2 regions of the Nocardioides ginkgobilobae genome follow, and region 1 is predicted to be linked to the other one. Evidence: predicted binding sites of a transcription regulator. Region 1 holds the regulator's gene; the other holds the start of a gene.

The links. The regulator LexA, encoded in region 1, represses DNA repair genes until DNA is damaged. The targets are predictions, from matches to a motif close to TCGAACANNTGTTCGA.
Region 2: ACYVID_RS09275 (HNH endonuclease signature motif containing protein) is a predicted target of LexA. The motif match lies at 1,729-1,744, and genes of this name have one in related genera.

Annotation. Positions count from the first base shown of each region.
Region 1 is NZ_BAAGUS010000013.1:108,671-112,953, forward strand. Features, by position in the region: gene ACYVID_RS13240 (alkaline phosphatase D family protein) at 1-1,217, opposite strand, end outside; gene lexA (transcriptional repressor LexA) at 1,410-2,180, opposite strand; gene ACYVID_RS13250 (SDR family oxidoreductase) at 2,380-3,165, shown strand; gene ACYVID_RS13255 (LysM peptidoglycan-binding domain-containing protein) at 3,399-3,773, shown strand; gene ACYVID_RS13260 (hypothetical protein) at 3,981-4,283, opposite strand, start outside.
Region 2 is NZ_BAAGUS010000007.1:168,327-172,609, reverse strand. Features, by position in the region: gene ACYVID_RS09275 (HNH endonuclease signature motif containing protein) at 156-1,715, opposite strand; gene ACYVID_RS09270 (3'(2'),5'-bisphosphate nucleotidase CysQ) at 2,152-2,946, shown strand; gene ACYVID_RS09265 (HAD family hydrolase) at 2,963-3,574, shown strand; gene ACYVID_RS09260 (lytic murein transglycosylase) at 3,626-4,283, shown strand, end outside.

The DNA of each region.
Region 1 (4,283 bases):
ATCGGGTCGAGCAGCTGGTTGGGCAGGTCGGCGAAGGTGACCGGCGCGATCATCACCGGGTTGCCGATGACCTTCCACTGCGCGGTGCGGTTGCCGCGGCTCAGGGCGTCCTTGAGCCACTCCATCTGCCGCGTACCGGTGATGGTGCGCTCGGGGTCGCTCACCTCGGCCTCGAGGGCAGGCACGGGGGTCGGGAGGGCGGTCGCGACCTGCTCGTCGCGGTAGGTGCGCAGGTCGAGCATCGAGATCTCGGCCAGGTCGCCGAAGCGCAGGCGCCGGTAGAGCCGGGCGCCGTCGTCGAGCCGCGCGGTGCCGTCCATCCGGACCGGCATCCACTCGTCGTACGCGCGGTGGGCGCGGGCGCGCCGCACCTTGTAGTCGCCCTCTCCTCCTTCGGAGGCAGGGCCCGGCTGGTGGTTCTCCGCGCCGGCCTTCCACTGGTCGTTGGTGACCTCGTGGTCGTCCCAGGTCACGATCCAGGAGTAGCGGGCGTGCAGCGCCTGCAGGTCGGGGTCGCTCTTGTAGTTGGCGTGCCGGCGGCGGTAGTCCTCGAGGCTGACCATCTCGGTGGGCGGGTCGTGGGGACGCACGACGACGTTGTCCGGGCCCAGCCCGTAGTCGCCGGTGGGGTACTCGTAGAGGTAGTCGCCCAGGTGCAGCACCGCGTGCAGGTCGTCGCGCTCGGCGAGACCGCGGTAGGCGCTGAAGAAGCCGGCCTCGAGGTTGGCGCAGGAGACCACGCCGAGACGCAGGTTGTCGGGGGTGGCCCGCTCGCCCGGAGCGGTGCGCAGCCGACCGATGGGGCTGCGCTGGCCCAGCGCGCTGAACCGGTAGAAGTACTCGGTCTCCGGCCGCAGGCCCTTCGCGTCCAGCTTGACCGTGTGGTCGCGGGCGGCGCTGGTGCGGAAGCGTCCGCTGCTCACGACCTTCCGGAACCGTGCGTCGCGGGCGACCTCCCACCGCACGGTGACCGGCCCGCCCCTGCCCGAGCCCGGCGTCGCCTCGGGAGTGGGCGTGACGCGGGTCCAGAGCAGGACGGCCTCGGGGAGCGGGTCGCCGGAGGCGACGCCGTGCTGGAAGACCCGGTGCTCACGCTTCCCCAGCGTGAACGTGTCGCCGGCCCGGTCCGCGGTGCCGTCGGCCGCGCGGGCCGGGCTGCTCGCGAGCGCGGCACCCGCAGCGGTCACCGCGGTGGCGGCGACGGCTCCGGTGGCCAAGACCGTACGTCGGGGGAGGGCCTGACCCTGTCGTGCCGGCTCGCTCGACGCGTGCTCGGGTTGCCCGGGGGAGTGCTGGATCGAGATCACGCCTCATCCAACGACACCCGGCTGGCTACGTCATGGGTTCCGTGATGTGAGCACCGTCCGTTCACCCCTCGGACACGCGCCGGCGAGCGGGCGTCGAGACCCTCAGACCTTGCGCAGCACCGCCGTGACGATGCCGAGGATCGTGGCGTGCGTGCCGTCGATCGGGTCGAAGGCGTCGTTGTGGGGGAGCAGCCAGACCTGGCCGTTCTTGCGCGAGAGCGTCTTGACCGTGGCCTCGCCGTCGATCATGGCCGCCACCATCTGGCCGCTGTCGGCGGTCTGCGCCTGGCGGATCACGACGTAGTCCCCGTCGCAGATCGCGGCGTCGATCATCGACTCGCCTCGCACCTCCAGCAGGAAGAGCTGGCCGTCGCCGACGAGCTGCTTGGGCAGCGGGAAGACGTCCTCGACCTGCTCCTCGGCGAGGATCGGCGCGCCCGCGGCGATCCGGCCCAGGACCGGGACGTAGGAGGCGGCGGGCAGCGAGTCGCCGACCCCGGTCTCGTCGATGCCGGTGTCGTCGGCCGAGGAGATCGATCGGCGGGCGGCCATCGACTCGGGCAGGAACACCTCAAGCGCGCGGGGGCGGCTGCCGTCGCGCTTGATGAACCCCTTCTCCTCGAGCACCTTGAGCTGGTGGGCCACCGAGGAGGTGCTGGTGAGGCCGACGGCCTGGCCGATCTCGCGCATGCTGGGCGGGTAGCCCCGCAGCGCGACGGCGTCGCGGATGGTCTCCAGCACCTTGGTCTGCCGGGCGGTCAGACCGCTGGCGTCGGGCGGCCCGTCGGGCAGCGTGGTGACCGCGCCCGGGGTGCCGGGCGTGCCCGGGGTGTCGGTGCTGCCGGTGGCCGGGTCGTCGTGGCTGGTGGCCATGGGTCCTCCAGGGGGTGGCGCGGGTGCGGGCGCAGGTGGGTCCGAGGGGTCGGACCCAGTGGGGTCACGCTAGGCCCCGGGACCGACAACGATCAAACATGTGTTCGAACCGGCGTGTCGCGCCGGTCGCCGGAGGGGCGTGCGACCGGGGGCTGGGACGAGCGGCGTCGCGCGCGCCGACGTACGGGAGACTGCGGGGGTGAACGAGCGCAGCGCCGTCGTGACCGGAGGGGCCCGCGGGATCGGGCGGGGCATCGCCGAGCGCCTGGTGCGCGAGGGGTGGTCGGTGGTGGTGACCGATGTCGACGGCGCGGGAGCCGCGACCACCGCGGACGAGATCGGTGCGGTCGCGGGGCTCGCGCACGACGTCCGGGACCCCGCTGCCCACCGGCACGCGGCCGAGGTGGCCGCCGGTCACGGCCGGCTCGCGGCGTGGTTCAACAACGCGGGCGTCGGTGACGACGGCCGGCTCTCGGAGCTGTCCGAGGAGCAGGTGCGCCGGGTGGTCGAGGTCAACGTCCTCGGGGTGCTCTGGGGGATGCGCGCGGCTCTCGACGGCTTCGGCCCCGCCGGGGGCGACATCGTCAACATTGCCTCGCTGTCCGGACTGGGCCCCGTGCCGGGCTACAGCGTGTACGCCGCCACGAAGGCGGCCGCGGTCTCGGCCAGCATGTCCGTGGCTGCCGAGACGCCGCGCTCGGTGCGCGTGCACGCGGTCTGCCCCGACGGCGTGCGGACCGCGATGCTCGACGCCCAGGACCCCGAGGGTCTGGGTGCCGCCCTGGTCCACTCCGGCGGACGCATCCTCACGGTCGAGGAGATCGCCGAGGTCGCCGTGGGGATGGTCGGGTCCGACCGGGTCGTGCGCACGGTGCCCGTGTGGCGTGGTGCGCTCATGCGCTCCGTCTCCCTCGCGCCGGGCCTCGCGGCCCGCGGCACGGCGCTCTTCGCCGCGCAGGGGCGCCGGTCGTTGCGCACGCGCTGACCCGGGTGGGGCGGGCTCGCCCGCAGGGATGAGGTCGAACATCTGTTCGCCCAACCCCTTGATCTCGTTCGAACACCTGATCTAGTCTCGTACACGTGTTCGATCGAACTGGTGGTCGAGCCGCAGCTCCGGAGTCGTCGCCGGTCCTCCCTGACCGGCGCCACACCGGGACTGTCGGTGGCCGTCAGTAGACATCGGTGCGCAGCCCACTCCGCCTTCCCCAGGAGATCCCGATGAGCACCATGGTCCTTCCCGCAGCAGCAGCCCCGACCCGCACCTCCCGCCCCGCGACGTACGCCGACGGCCGTCGCGGTGAGCTGCGGCTGACCCGTCGCGGCCGGCTCGTGGTCTTCCTGGTCGGTCTGCTGGTGGCGGTGGCCGTCGCGGTGGCGTTCGCCGGTGTCTCGGTAGCGACCGCGGAGAAGGGCGAGCCGGTCCCGACCGACGTCATCGTCGTGGGCAGCGGCGTGACCCTGTGGGACATCGCCGCGGCCCGCACCGACGACGGCGACGTGCGCGCCATGATCAGCACGATCCAGGAGCTCAACAACCTCGACGGCGGGATGCTCGTCGCCGGCCAGCGACTGCTGGTGCCCGCGGCCGACTGAGCCCGCGGGACCGCGGGCGCAGCACCACCGCTGGTCGAGGTGCGAGCGCAGCGAGCCACGAGACCCACAGCACGACACAGACTTCGCCGGTCGCCTCGACCCCGGCCGGCGAAACCACGGGGAAGACGAGGGGCGGGCCCACCCGGGCCCGCCCCTCGGTGGTCTCCGCCAGGCCGCATGCCAGGGTCCCGTGCCCGGTGCTCGTCGCTAGCGCGCGGCGCGCTTGCCGCCCTTCGGCTTCGGCGCTCGATCGGGGTCGACCGGCTCGCCCAGTGCCTGCGGCGACAGGACGCCGAGCATCCGCAGCAGCCGCACACCCAGCATCAGCCCGGCGAAGAGGCAGGCCACCGCACCGAGCGAGGCCAGCGCCAGGAACGCCCAGGCGACCTGCTCACCGGCCCGGGCAGCGGCACCGAAGTCGATGGCGGCCCAGACGAGGTAGCCCCAGGCGACCACCAGGGCTGTGATGCCGCCGGTCAGGAGCAGCAGCCGTGGAGAGTGTCGAGAGCG
Region 2 (4,283 bases), on a different contig from region 1:
GAGAGCGACGTAGCTGGAGGTCGTGTCCGGCACCTGGTGCCGGAGGGGACCTCCACCCTGGGGGGTCTGATCGCCAGGCCGTCGAGGGCGAGGGGGTGGGCGTGCTGGTAGCCCGGCCGCCGGGTGGTGGTCGGGCTGCGAGCGGTGTCGGGTGGTCAGACGGTGAGTGGTGTGGTGCCGTCGGGGTGGACGAGGAACTGGTTGCCGTGGGGGCTGGTCCAGAGCCAGTGGCCTGGTGAGAGTCCGCGGACGGCCCAGGGTCTGCCTGCTGGTGAGGGGTGGGTCTTGGCGCGGTGGTCGTGGCGGCACAGTGGCGCCAGGTTCTCGGTGCTGGTCTGGCCGGGTGGTCCGCCTCGGTCGGGTGGGACGTACTCGACGGTGTGGTCGAGGTCGGCGGACTCGGCGGGTCTGCGGCAGTGGGGGAACGAGCACGTGGTCCTGGTGAGTTTCACGCGGGCCGCGATGCGGTCGGGGACCTCGTAGGAGTCGACGGCGACGGTGTCGTGTAGGTCGATGACGGGCTTGACGATGACCTGGGTGCCGGGGGTGCCGCACCACTCGCGGATGGTGTCGGCGGTGAGGAGCTGGCGGTGGTTGTCGAGGCGGGCGAGGTTGAGGCCGAGCTTGCCGGTGACGGGGTCGACCTGGGGTGCGCCGGTCAGGGCGGCGTCGGAGAGGTGGACCGTGAGCACGACGATCCGGCGAGCGGACGTGCGGGCGTTGCTGCCGGGGCCGGTGGGCGTGTCGGTCGCGCGGTCTCGACGACGCTCGCTGGCGCTCGCTGCTCGACCATCCTGCGTCTCGCGACCGTCCTGCGCGGCTCGACCGTCCTGTGTCGCTCGGCCGTCCTGCGCGGCTCGCTGGTCCTGCGTCGCTCGATCATCCTCGCCGGCGGCCGCATCAGGTGCGGGAAGGAGGTCTTGGCCACGGGCGATGTAGCCCAGCGCCTTCGCGCGGCGCACGGCCAGGTCGTCGGTGGAACCGTCGGCCAGCAGCTGGTGGGCGATCTGCCGAATGGCTGTTTCGAGGTCCTCGGCGTCGGCGCGGTCGAGGAGCCCGTCGGCGGACACGGCGGAGGCCGCACCGACCGAGGTGGCGAGGGATGCGAGGTCGAGGTCGAAGTAGAGGTTGGCGCGGGTGTCGCACTCGGCGACCTCGGTGGATTCGGGGTCGAACCGGGCGGAGGCCTCGAGGACGAGTCGGTCGACGACGACGGGTCCGGCGGTGTGGATGACGTGGGCGACCTGGGCGTCGACGAACGCCACGGCCGCTTCGGAGAGGGCCTTGGTGGTCTGGGCGAGGCGGCGGACCCGCCACGCGGTGACCTGTCCGGCGACGAGCCGGGCCCAGACCTTGGGGAGGCGGTGCTTGGCCTCGATGGCGTCACCCACGAGCAGGCGCCCGGACTCGCGCGTGCGCCCGAGGGCGGTAGACAACTCGGTGACGGCGAAGTCGGAGACCTCGGGAGCGCCGGCGCCGGCCAGATCGAGCATGGTGTCGGCACCGGGCATCCCGAACCGGGCCGTCCACGCAGCCTCGGCGGCGTCGTACACCTCCTCGTCGGGGTGGGAGTAGGTGCCGTAAAAGTCCGGCATCAGGACACCGGTGGTGTGCGCATCTGCCCACTGCGCGACCCCGATCAGCAGCTCGCGGGCTGCGTCGTCCTCACGCGCCTTGGCGGCGCGGATCGCCTCGAGGAGGGAGCTGGTGGGCATGGTGAAAGTGTAGTCGAACACACGTTCGACAGACAGCGTTTCCGCAGTTCAGACCCACTTTTCTGAGACACTTAGGTGCGTCGCTCGAAGCCCGACCCAAGCGAGCACCCCAGCGGCGGGCGACCATCGAGTCGAGCGCAACCAAGAAGCTGAAGTGGCACCCAGGGCGACCACGCCTTCACTGAATTCGGGACCTGCTGCGGCGCGAACCCGCCACGACCCGCAGGCGGTGACCCAGGGAGCAACCAGGGGTACAGCGGGGCGCGTCGGCGTACGGGGTCTCGACGACGGCTCGCCTAGCGGCGCGCCTGCTCGACCACCGCAGAACGGCGCTGGCGCTCGCCTGCTCGACCAACCAGCGCGGCTCGGTCTCGCCGACATTCCCCCGCGCGACCACCAGGTCGGCGTCGGCCCGGTGACCGATAGCCTGCGGGGCGTGACCTCCTCTGGTTTTGAGCCCGGAACGCCCCCCGCCGACGCCGACGACCACGTCCTCGCCACCTGGCTGGCCGAGACGGCCGGCCGCCGCCTCCTCGAGGTGCGGGCCGAGGGCCTGGAGGGCAAGGAGCTCAAGGACGCCGGCGACGCCGCCGCGCACGCGCTGCTGATGCGCCTGGTCGCCGAGCACCGTCCCGAGGACGCCGTGCTGTCGGAGGAGGGCAAGGACGACAAGGCCCGGCTCTCCGCCGAGCGCGTGTGGATCATCGACCCGCTCGACGGCACCCGCGAGTTCTCCGAGCCCCCGCGCGACGACTGGGCCGTGCACGTGGCGCTCTGGCAGTCGACGGAGGAGGGCGGCACGCTGGTGGCCGGCGCCGTGGCGCAGCCCGTGCTGGGCGAGACGTTCAACACCGGGAACCCGCCGATCGTGCCGCCGAGCACCTCGGAGCGGCCGCGCATCGCGGTCTCCCGCAGTCGCCCGCCGGCCTTCGTGCAGGCGCTGGCCGAGGAGATGGGTGCCGAGCTGGTGCCCATGGGCTCGGCCGGGGTCAAGATGATGTCGGTCGTGCGCGACGTGGCCGACGCCTACGTCCACGCCGGCGGTCAGTACGAGTGGGACTCCGCCGCCCCGGTCGCGGTGGCCCGCGCGGCCGGCCTGTTCACCAGCCGGGTCAACGGCGACGAGCTGGTCTACAACCAGGACGACGTCTACCTGCCCGACCTCATCGTGTGCCGCCCGGAGCTCTCCGAGCAGATCCTCGCCTTCATCGCCGAGCACGGCACCGACTGAGCCGGGCCAACCCACCGTGCCGGTCCGCCACGTCCTGCTCGACGCCGACGGGGTGCTGCAACGCAGTGCCCCCGACCCGATCGGCCTGCTGGTCGAGTGGGCCGGCGACCGGGCCGAGGAGCTCGGCCGCGCCCTGTGGACCGCCGAGCGCGGGCCGCTGAGGGGCGAGGGCGACTTCCTGCACGTCGTGGAGGCCGTCGTGCCGTCGTACGCCGAGGTCGACCCGCTCGAGGTCTACCGCCGGCTGTGGCACGACATCACCCCGTCCCCGGAGAGCCTTGCCCTGGTCCGGCGCCTCCGCGCGGCCGGTCTCGGCGTCCACCTGGGCACCAACCAGCACCGGCAGCGTGGCGAGCACATGGCGACCGTGCTGGGCTACGACGCGCTGTTCGACGTCTCCTGCTACTCCTGGGAGATGGGCACCAAGAAGCCCGAGCCGGCCTACTTCGAAATCGCCGTCGAGCGGATCGGAGCCCCGGCGGCGGAGGTGCTCTTCGTCGACGACATGGAGACCAACGTCGAGGCCGCTCGAGCCGTGGGCCTGCGTGCCGAGCACTGGCACCTCGACCTCGGCCACGACGTCCTCGAGCGGCTGCTCGCCGCGCACGGCGTGCAGCCGGCCGCCTGACCGCCCCTGCCGGTTCGCGCCTGGTCGGTGACCTGCCGCACAATCGCGGGCGTGATCTCCGGCCCGCGCTCCATCGCGCTCTTCGCGACGCTGCTGGTCGTGGTGACCGCGGCGTCGTTCGGGCTGTCGAGGCTCTACGCCACCCCGCGGGCGCTGGACCTGACCCCGCCGGCGGCCTACCTCGCCGCGCCCGTCCCGGTCACCGCTGACGCCCCCGCCTCGGCGCCGGTGGGCGGGCAGCTGGTCGACCAGCGCTGGCTGGAGCAGACCTCCCGTCGCACCGGCATCCCGCTCCCCGCGCTCCGGGCGTACGCCGACGCGCAGCTCTCCGGGGTCGGGGGCTGCGAGCTCGGCTGGACCACGCTCGCCGGCATCGGCTGGGTCGAGTCGCACCACGGCACCATCGACGACCGGGTCCTGACCCTCGACGGTCGTCCGGACCCGCCGATCATCGGGGTCCCGCTCAACGGGCGCGGCCCGGTCGCGGCCATCCGCTCCACCCCGACGTCGGCCGCCTGGCACGGCGACGAGGTCTGGGAGCGCGCGGTCGGTCCGATGCAGTTCCTCCGCTCCTCCTGGGAGCCCTGGGCCGCCGACGGCGACGACGACGGCACCACCGACCCCCACGACCTCGACGACGCGGCCGCCACCGCGGCGCGCTACCTCTGCGCCTCGGGTCGCGACCTGACCTCCGGCGAGGCCTGGACCG